3 regions of the Jeotgalibaca sp. A127 genome follow, and region 1 is predicted to be linked to each of the others. Evidence: predicted binding sites of a transcription regulator. Region 1 holds the regulator's gene; each other region holds the start of a gene.

Region 1 (3,282 bases):
AGTGTGCCGTTATAATCAATAAGGGCATTTTCCAGTACTTCCTTACTGTCGATGTCCAAGTGGTTGGTAGGCTCATCAAGCATGAGCAAATTGTTTTGTTCAAGTGCTAATTTACATAGAGCAAGGCGCGCTTTCTCTCCCCCACTTAAGGAAGGAATTGTTTTTTCGACATCAGCGCCGGTAAAGAGGAAGCTTCCCAGGATACTCCGCACATCTTTTTCATTCATGGTTGGATGCAGGTCCCAAATTTCGGCCAGAATCGTTTTGTTTTTAGAAAGATTCGTCAACTCTTGATCATAGTATCCGAGGTCTACGTTTGTTCCAAATTTAACGCTTCCCTCTATGAATGGGATTTGATGAATGATTGATTTTAATAAAGTAGATTTACCAATTCCGTTGGGGCCAACTATTCCGATAGCTTGATGTTTACGCAAGTCCAGGCTGATGGGCTTGGCCAAGATGTTGTTGTCATACCCGATAGCCACATCTTCCAGCGTCATCACCACATTACCACTCTCGCGCTTAGTATCAAATGAAAAACGTACTGAACGTTCATCGCCTTTCGGCTTATCCATCCGCTCCATTTTTTCCAAACGTTTTCTGCGGCTTTGGGCCATTTTGGTAGTGGATGCGCGCACCAGATTGCGAGCCACGTAATCTTCTAATTTAGCAATCTCTTCTTGTTGCTTTTCATATTGTTTCATTTCCTGTTCGAGACGGGCCGCTTTTTCTTGTAGATAAAAGGAATAATTCCCTTTGTAATGATGGATTTTGTTTCGGCTGATCTCATAAACACCGGTCGCAATTTTATCAAGGAAATAGCGGTCATGGGAAACAACCAAAAGGGTACCGCGATAGCTCACTAAATAATTTTCCAACCATGCCAATGTATCGATGTCCAAATGGTTGGTAGGCTCATCCAAGATTAAAAGGTCGTTCTTCTCAAGCAGGATCTTAGCCATTGCCAAGCGCGTTTTCTGGCCACCGGATAATTGTGAAATAGGGCGGTCCAAGTCTTCTTCGTAAAACTTAAAACCATGGAGGACGGATCTGATTTCCGATTCGTAACCATAAGCATCTTGCTTATGGATTTCCTGTTGTAGGGAGTCGTACAGTTTAAGTGCCGCTTCCATAGTCACAGGATCATTGATAACCGCTTCATCAGCCAAGCGTGCTGCAGCCTGTTCCGCTTGTTTCATTAACAAAATGACAGGTGCGAAAACGGTTAACATTTCTTCCCAGATTGTTTTATTGGAGTCAACCGCACTATGTTGATCAAGATAGCCGATGGTCACTTCTTTCTTTTTCGCAACGGATCCCGCATCTGTTGGCTCGAGTCCAGCTAATATCTTCAATAACGTTGATTTTCCGGCGCCGTTTCTTCCTACGAGTGCAATACGTTCATTGTCCTGGATAGTAATTTGAATATTCTCAAATAAAACGGTCGGACCGAAGTAACGGGCAAGATTTTGTCCTTGTAAAAGTATCATTCAGTCGTTCCTCAACTTTCTATAGATATGCCTTTTCATTTTATCACAGTTCTGTCATACACCAAAGATACGATATTATGAAAACGTTATGACCTTTGTGAAAGTTACACTATTAATTTTATGAAAGCGATAAAATCAAACTCGAAGTTGAAATAAAATTCACAAAAAATTACAAATTAGAACAAATTAGTGGATTTTTCACTAACGCGTGCTATAATTGCACTATGTAATGATAAGTACAAATAGATTATAACTTATAATTTCACATATATAATTCTAAAGAAAGCGAGAAAAATTATGCCAACTAATAATGACATTCCAAAAGCCACTGCCCGCCGTCTTCCCATCTATCATCGTTACCTTCGCTATTTACATGATGCAGGAAAAACCAGAATATCATCAACCGAATTAAGCGAGGCTGTAAAAGTTGATAGTGCGACCATACGTCGTGATTTCTCCTACTTTGGTGCTCTTGGTAAAAGAGGATACGGTTATGATGTAGAGTATTTGCTGGATTTCTTTAGTAAGACCTTAAACCAGGATCGTTTAACCAATGTTGCTTTAATCGGGGTTGGTAACTTGGGACATGCCTTGTTGAACTATAACTTCCATTTAAGTAATAACGTGCGCATTAGCGCTGCATTCGATGTAAACGAAGAAATTGTTGGCAAAATCGTCAGTGGTGTGCCCGTTTATCCATTGGACGAAATGATTGAACAATTACGTATTCAACAAATTGACGTGGCTATTTTGACAGTTCCACAGCAAGTTGCCCAAAAAGCGGCTAACAATTTGATCGAAGCGGGTGTCAGGGGAATAATGAACTTTACACCTATTCGTTTGTCAGTACCAGAGAACGTTCGCGTTCAAAATGTCGACCTAACCAATGAATTACAAACACTGATTTATTTCTTGGATAATAATATCTCCTAAAAGCACAATGAAAAACGTTGAGACCGAAAGGGTCTCAACGTTTTTTTACTTGTTCACTTGATCTTTAATTTTAAAGTACATAATTAACATTTGGATGCCGGTTACGATGTTGTTTGTCGCGAAAAAGATACTGATCCACGTGAGGAATCCCCATCCAGAGACGTTGATGCTGTCTACAGCGAAATAAATGAAGAGACCGGCGAATGCAAATTTCATAACGATTTGTAAAATGATATTTTTTAAAGTCATAGAATTCCTTTCTTTTTAAACTGTTAGCCCAGGAGTTCTGGGAAAAAGATTGGTAATGAAGCAAATGCATTCATTAAACCATGAGCCAACATAGGTGTAAAAATGTTATTTGTTTTGTAGTATAGATAAGAGAACCAGAGTCCTAAAGTACCATACACAAGCATGTGTCCATCAAAGTGGATAAAAGCAAAAATTAAAGCACTTATGACCGCAGAACCGAATAATCCGACACGGGACATATTTAATTGGGTAAAGACAGCTTTTCGGAAAACAAATTCTTCCATTACTGGTGCGAAAATGGTGATCATAAAAATCAAGAGTGGGTAAGCCGTCGTTAATTCCAGTAAATTCTGAGTGTTAGCTGATTCCGGCGTAACTCCGAAAATAAGCGATTCAATAATGGAAGTGACCGTCTGGATTACAAGCGAACCGATAAAGCCAAGAACGCTCCATCCTATCACTTTCGACATAGGTGCAGAGGGCCGTTTGATAATAGGCGCTTCAGGACTCCATTTTTCTTTATAGTTTACGATAATCATTGCCACTGTTCCGATAAAGGCAAAGAGGATTGTTAAAGTCATGCTCATTTCAATGCGTTGCTCTGTCGGAA
Region 2 (3,282 bases), on a different contig from region 1:
TTGCGACGGGGAATAGATTTTGTTTTGGCATAGTCTGCAACGTAAAAGTTATAAATTTTCGTTTTTTGTAACCAGACATGAAACCGACTGGAGCTATTGGCAAAACAATAACCAGCCAACAACAAAAAGGGCGTTGTCGGTAAGACGGGAATAATCGCCCCAATGCTTCCTAAACCGAAAGAAATGAGTCCTATAGTAAGTAGGAATGTACGTTTAATTGTAATTCACCCTTTTTATGAAAAAAATTGGCGTAACAGGTTCATGGTTAGTGGTGCGATGACGACAGTAACAATACCGGTAATGACAATTGCCAAACTGGACATGGCCCCTTCAACTTCACCGATTTCAATCGCTTTTGAAGTTCCCATTGCATGAGCACCCGCACCCATACCAATACCTTGAGCAACCGGATCATCAATTTTAAATATTTGAAAAAGACGCGGACCAACTAAAGCCCCAAAAATCCCTGTTAAGACAACAAGGGCAACCGTTAGGGAAGCAATCCCCCCGAGTGACTCTGAAATCCCAACCGCAATGGCGGTTGTGATTGATTTTGGCAGCAGGGTTGCAACCATGGTTTGATCAAGTCGGAATAACAAAGCCAAGGTAATAATCAAGAACGAATGAATAAGAACGCCTAAAAAAATACCGGTGATGATCGCAGGATAATATTTTTTCAAATAAATAATGTTTCTCTCCAACCGAATTGCTAAAGCAACCGTAGCTGGCGTAATAAACATGGTCAAAAATTTCCCGCCAATATCAAAGTTCTCGAATGGAATATCGAGTGTCATTAACAGAATGATAATAGTAACAAAACCAAAAAGCAAAGGAGTAAAGATAACGATTGGCCATTTTCTATAGAGTTTGTCCCCAAGTAAGTACATTGCAAATGTCAGCAAAATACCAAATAGAGGTGTAGTCGTTAATAAATCGATCATTCTTTATCACCTCGTGTTTTCAATTTGATAAATTGGACTATTTTTCCAACTGAAACCATCATAATGATGGTCGTAATAAATGTGATAACCAATAATTGCCACCAGTAGTCTGCCAATAGATCGAAATTTGTCATCAAGGCAACTCCGGCAGGTACGAAGAAAAGAGCCATATTTGAAGTAAGCCAATTCCCTACTTCTTCTACTTGTTCCATTTTCAACCATCCGTAATGCAGGACGATGAATAATAAAATCATCCCAATCACACTACCAGGTATAGGAAAGGGTAACAAGGCGGAAATGAACTCCCCGATAAATGAGAACAAGAGAATCCAGAATAACTGTTTGAAAATTTTCATGTGTGCGCCACCCCAAAATTTAATATGTAAATATTATCACAAACTTGATAATAAAGCATTACTTGGTACCGTTTTAAAAATGAACTTTATTTAAAATGTTATAATATGAGAAAATCCCAAGACCTTATAAATAGATTTGGAGTGACTTTAATGAAAAAACTACTACTCATTCTTGTTGGATTATTCCTTGTATTAAGTGGATTATATATTTTTATGCAGCCTCAATCATTTGTCGCTGAGGTTAGGGTTAAAGCCGATTATGAAGCGGTTATGACAGAAGATGTTGCTTATTTATACTTCGGGCGCGATACTTGCTCTTATTGCCGGGAATTCGAGCCGTTGATGAATGAAGCTATCCAAGAAACGGGAACGAAAGTCTATAAATATGATACGGATAAACATAAGAATGACGGTGATTTCCAGGATATTTTGGATGCGAATGAAGTCAAAACAGTTCCCAAACTGGTCCGCTTGGAAAAGGGCGTCGTGACAGACTATGTTGATCACACGCATACGCAAGCGCAGATCACTGCTTTGTTAACAGAAAACTAAAAGAACTCAGAAAAAGCCAAATTAGCTTTTTCTGAGTTCTTTTTGATTACTCATATGCGAAAACACCTTTGAGTAATCACTTCTTGTCCTAAAGTGATTACTCGAGCAGAAAAACCTCGTTGAGTAATCACTTTTTTGGAAAAATGATTACTCGGAGCGCTAAACATGCCCTGAGTAATCACCTTTAAAATCACAACTGACGATATGGTCGTTTACCATTCCGATAGCCTGCATATAGGAATAAATGATGACGGGACCCACGAACTTGAACCCGCGTTTCTTCAAGTCTTTGCTGATTATCTGGGATATTTCCGTTTGAGCAGGAACTTCGGATTCATGTTCCCAGTCATTATTGATTGGTCCTGAAAATGACCAAATGTAGGCGGAAAAGCTACCGAATTCTTCTTGTATGGCCTGAACCGCAAGCGCGTTCGAACGCACGGAGCGTATTTTAAGTTTATTTTTTACGATATCAGAATTTACCCGTATTTCTTCCAAATCAGAATCGGAAAGCTCAGCACATTCTTCAATTGAGAAGTTATGAAAAGCCTCCCGATACGCCTCACGTTTATTAATGATTAATTGCCACGAAAGACCAGCTTGGGCTCCTTCCAAAGTCAGCATCTCAAATAAGTACCGATCATCATGGTTCTCAACACACCATTCGTTATCGTGATAAGCTTGCATGCGTGTATCTTCTCCTGCCCAGCTACAACGTTTTATCATGGAAACACCTCCTTTTACTCGGCACTATAACATAATTGTGGCCTTCGTATCTCATGAAAAACAATAGAAATATAATTCAATAATTATATTAAACTTATTATCATTATAACCGATATAAATAAAGGTACGTAATTAAATATCTGGATAGGAAGTGTTAAAGATTGGAAACTACAGGATTGAAGAAACATAGGAATCGTTGAATTAATAATCACAAATAGTTTTAAACAGCCTTAAGTTTTGGTGTAACTTACCGATAAAAAAGCTATTGTAAAAAATGGAAAAATAGGAGTGAATCGTTTGGATTTATCAAAGCAAGGGACTAGTAGTGAATTAAAAGAAAAGAAAAAATGGGTTTCTCAACAAAATGGAAAGGTAAATTTAAATCATTCTCTGAGGACAGGAAAGTTTTCATATAACAATTTAAATATCAAGCAACGCTTGTTGTTAATATTCTCCATTATTATGCTCTTTATGACGAGCATTGGTCTAAGTAACCTCTATTCCTTCCAAAAGGTTTACAGCGATGTCGATGAAATGGTGGCGGGTGATATCACAACCATGAAAATCTATGACAATGTTAATTATTATTCCGCACGTCGTTTAGCAGCGGTCCGTGGCTACTTTTTAACAAGCAAAAAAAGTTATGTTGATCAAATTGAGAAGTATACCGATTTACTTAATATCGAAATTAATAAGATATTAGGAAA
Region 3 (3,282 bases), on a different contig from region 1:
ACCCCTGATTCAAGAGCGCCAGTTCCGGAAATTTTTGACCAATGAGTTTGGTTTTTTGAATTATCGAATTAATATTTATTAAATGGGAGGACTGTTCTGGGTGCGTGGTGCCTGGGGTGGTCTTTTTTTGGAAAAATGGTTTATAGAACGCGTCTATAAACCATCTGGGGTGAGAAATTTAGTTGAAATGGTTTAATTAACCGACTTTCAGTATTTGCCCGATGATAATCCTATCTGATTTCAATCCATTGAGGGATTTCAGGACCGCAACCGAGGTATTATAGCGACGACTGAGACTCCACAAGGTGTCACCACGAACGACGAGGTGTAGTTTGTGGAGCGACTTTTCCAGATCCTTTTTAAATTGCACCATTGAGACACCCCAACTTTTCAAGTAACCATCGGGATCGACATGATTGGTGCCACCCAAGTTTTCACTCACCCAACGATGGGTCTTGATGCCTTTGCCACTACCATTCAACGATTTGGGTAAGCCGGCTTCGTCAGCCAAATGACGGAGCAGCCAGATAAAAGCGGCATAATCTTTTTCGAAAGTAGGGCGGTCATTCGTGCGGGCCAGCTCGACTTGCGCGTAACTATAGGGATTCGCACGCGGACCGGCTCCCCATTGGACCAATCCCGTGCGGGCGATTTGAACAATGCGGCCGCCGCCACCAACCCAATGGGAAACGAAGGCATTTTCCCAGTTTCGTTTCATATAATTCAGTTCGTTGGCCAAACTGTTTGCCCAGACATTATTGGGATTCCCCGATTCATGGGCAATGATGTAGCGCGATTCAATCAAAGGTGTCTGGGCCATCCCAATCAGTTGTTTTTCAATATTCATTTGAAATCCTCCTTATGAAAATAGCCGGGAGATTATCCCGGCCAAACGTTTTATAAAATCTCTGTAATGATTTTTTCGATATAGCGTGCCGAATCAACTGCGCTGTATGGGTTCACGCCTTCAATTGAGAAGACATCCAGACCGACGATTGTTGCCATGGCTGGTTGAATTTCTGCGGCGGTCAAACCTTCGGACGGGTTACGCAATGTCAGATTTTTACTTTTACCATCAGATGCTTTGAATTTCAATTCCAGGGTTAATGTTTTTTCCATGAGTGATTCCTCCTAATTTTTGTGATTAACCGATGCGGTGTTTCTCAGTCACGACTGCATAAGTAGCAGGGTAAGTAATCAAAGTTGCGACTGCTTGTTGAAAGGAGCTGATTGTGTCAGCGGCGACATTTTCTTTCAGATTATTGAAATTCTGTTTTACCTCTTTTTCGTTTTCGAAATCGTTGAAAAATAACTCTACACTTGCTTCTTGCCATTCCTTGTTCATGTCAATTCCTCCTGCGTTTTATATTTTGTAGCGGCTACACTTATAACAACGAATTGACTCCCAAAAGTGTTACCCATTTTTCAAAAATTGCGCTTTTTCCTGAATGCCTTTGCGCCACATATGAACGGTTTTACGCGACACACCGCGCTTCGTTGCGATTTCGGACATGTTCAAACCACCGATGAAACGGTCCTGGATAAACAATTTTTCTTTCGGAGTCAATTGATTCATAAGCGCCATGAAGACATCCATAAAGGCGACATTCTCTTCAAAAGGCTGGGTGAGTAACATTTGGAAATCATCTTCTTGGTCTTCATGATTAAGCAAGTTGCGGTCCCGCCGTTTTTGGTCGAGAAAAGCCCAACGCAGCCTTTGTCCGGCATATTTCACAAACTGATAACGGTGTTCTTCTTTTAAGGCATCGACCTCGCACGTTATGAAAGCATCGAATAGCTTGATACAGCCGAGTTGATAATAGTCGTCGAAATCCTGGAATTTTTTGTAAATGCCCATTTTCTTCAGTTCGTTATAAATGACTCCTTCGTATTGTTCCAGTAGTGCAGTAAGTTTTTCCATATTCGTGTTGCCTCCCGGTTGAATGTGGTGAACTTACTGAGGCCTCAGTTGGGTTCGGGTAAACTATAACCGGGCAAGCGGTGGCGTGACAAAGCGCTAAATATGAAACGGGCGCGGCACTTTCAACCCCAGTAAAACCAATTTGGCGTAAAATTACGGTATTTTGAAAAATATAAAACATTGTGTTGAATATCTCAAAATAATTAGGGTATAATAGTTATTAATAAGAAAGGGGAAGATTTATGGCAGTTGACTTTAACTTTCATCAGTATTTCGGGAATAAAAAGCTTGAATTTATCAATAGTTTTGAAAGCCCTTACTACTGTCCGAATCCTATGCTCACCGAGAAAATGTCGGATGGTCTGTATGATTATGATAGAAATAATTTTTATTTGCATTCGAGAGATGACATGAAGGGATATGCTGAAAATGCGTTGACGGCCTGTGATGCCCCTGTCGAAGTGGAGAAAATTATTTGTGTTATTAATCACAGTGAGTTTGATTTTAGTTGTAAAAATGAAACCTTGGTATTTTATGAGGATGGGTGCGTGGTCAAAACTACCGAGCGGTCGCGTGATTTTATGAACCGGGTTTTTAAACATGCTGGCATGTCTTACAAACATATGCGCCAAATGATGATTTATATGAACGGGAATTCGGGGCATAATTGTCCCTATGTACAGGGTAAGGTGGCATTCATGCCGATCGGTGGCCCGAGCAAGAAAGATGTTTCGTGGGTCAGTTTGAGTCACTTGCTCGAATACCGGGAACATCCCAAAGAGGGGCATATGACGCGTTTGGAGTTTTTTAACCGTCATTTTCTGGATTTGGATATTGGGGTCAAACGTTTCAAGAAACGGATGGAACCTGCTATCCATATGTATGCGGCTCAACATCGACGCTTGGTGGATACAGCGGCACAATTTGATGTGGCCATCGTGCAACGGGACGGTCGCGCCAATAAAAATGTCTTGCATAAGGGAATGGTCGAACTACCTTTGAGGCCCGTCATAAATGAATTGGTATTGGCGGAAAAGATGATGGGTGTGACTTACAACGATTGGAAAAAAGAGAATCCCTTCTTGAAGGATTGTCCTTACGCTGAGGATCTGGATAAACTCTTTTCTGTTTAGAAAGGTTATTATTTGTTAATTTGGCATCCCTCACATAGAATAAAGGTAACGATAACACTTAGGAGGGATGACTGAGATGAATAGAAGGATTGAAGGTTCTTTTAGAGAGTACGGCCACTTATTAGAAGCAATCGAGGAATTAAAAGCGGGTGGTTACGAGACAAATCAACTATTGGTGGTTACGCGCAATGATCTCGATGCTGGTTTGACCGAAAAAACAGGTGTGGA

The links. The regulator Rex, encoded in region 1, represses fermentation and respiration genes when NADH is low (regulators of the CRP and FNR family bind a similar motif). The targets are predictions, from matches to a motif close to TTGTGAANTANTTCACAA.
Region 2: the regulator Rex is predicted to act here: its motif matches at 1,322-1,339, upstream of ACTVAI_RS09200 (CidA/LrgA family protein).
Region 3: the regulator Rex is predicted to act here: its motif matches at 2,102-2,119, upstream of ACTVAI_RS08940 (competence protein ComK).

Annotation. Positions count from the first base shown of each region.
Region 1 is NZ_JBQPRC010000007.1:17,491-20,772, reverse strand. It holds gene ACTVAI_RS08105 (ABC-F family ATP-binding cassette domain-containing protein) at 1-1,490, opposite strand, end outside; gene ACTVAI_RS08100 (redox-sensing transcriptional repressor Rex) at 1,788-2,423, shown strand; gene ACTVAI_RS08095 (YdiK family protein) at 2,469-2,672, opposite strand; gene ACTVAI_RS08090 (lysostaphin resistance A-like protein) at 2,696-3,259, opposite strand.
Region 2 is NZ_JBQPRC010000009.1:27,867-31,148, forward strand. It holds gene ACTVAI_RS09190 (YbaN family protein) at 1-218, opposite strand, end outside; gene ACTVAI_RS09195 (LrgB family protein) at 234-941, opposite strand; gene ACTVAI_RS09200 (CidA/LrgA family protein) at 938-1,297, opposite strand; gene ACTVAI_RS09205 (thioredoxin family protein) at 1,448-1,849, shown strand; gene ACTVAI_RS09210 (DNA-3-methyladenine glycosylase I) at 2,009-2,572, opposite strand; gene ACTVAI_RS09215 (methyl-accepting chemotaxis protein) at 2,873-3,282, shown strand, end outside.
Region 3 is NZ_JBQPRC010000008.1:66,727-70,008, forward strand. It holds gene ACTVAI_RS08915 (hypothetical protein) at 1-82, shown strand, start outside; gene ACTVAI_RS08920 (LysM peptidoglycan-binding domain-containing protein) at 197-847, opposite strand; gene ACTVAI_RS08925 (DUF2922 domain-containing protein) at 898-1,119, opposite strand; gene ACTVAI_RS08930 (DUF1659 domain-containing protein) at 1,145-1,345, opposite strand; gene ACTVAI_RS08935 (sigma-70 family RNA polymerase sigma factor) at 1,415-1,921, opposite strand; gene ACTVAI_RS08940 (competence protein ComK) at 2,164-3,054, shown strand; gene ACTVAI_RS08945 (general stress protein) at 3,131-3,282, shown strand, end outside.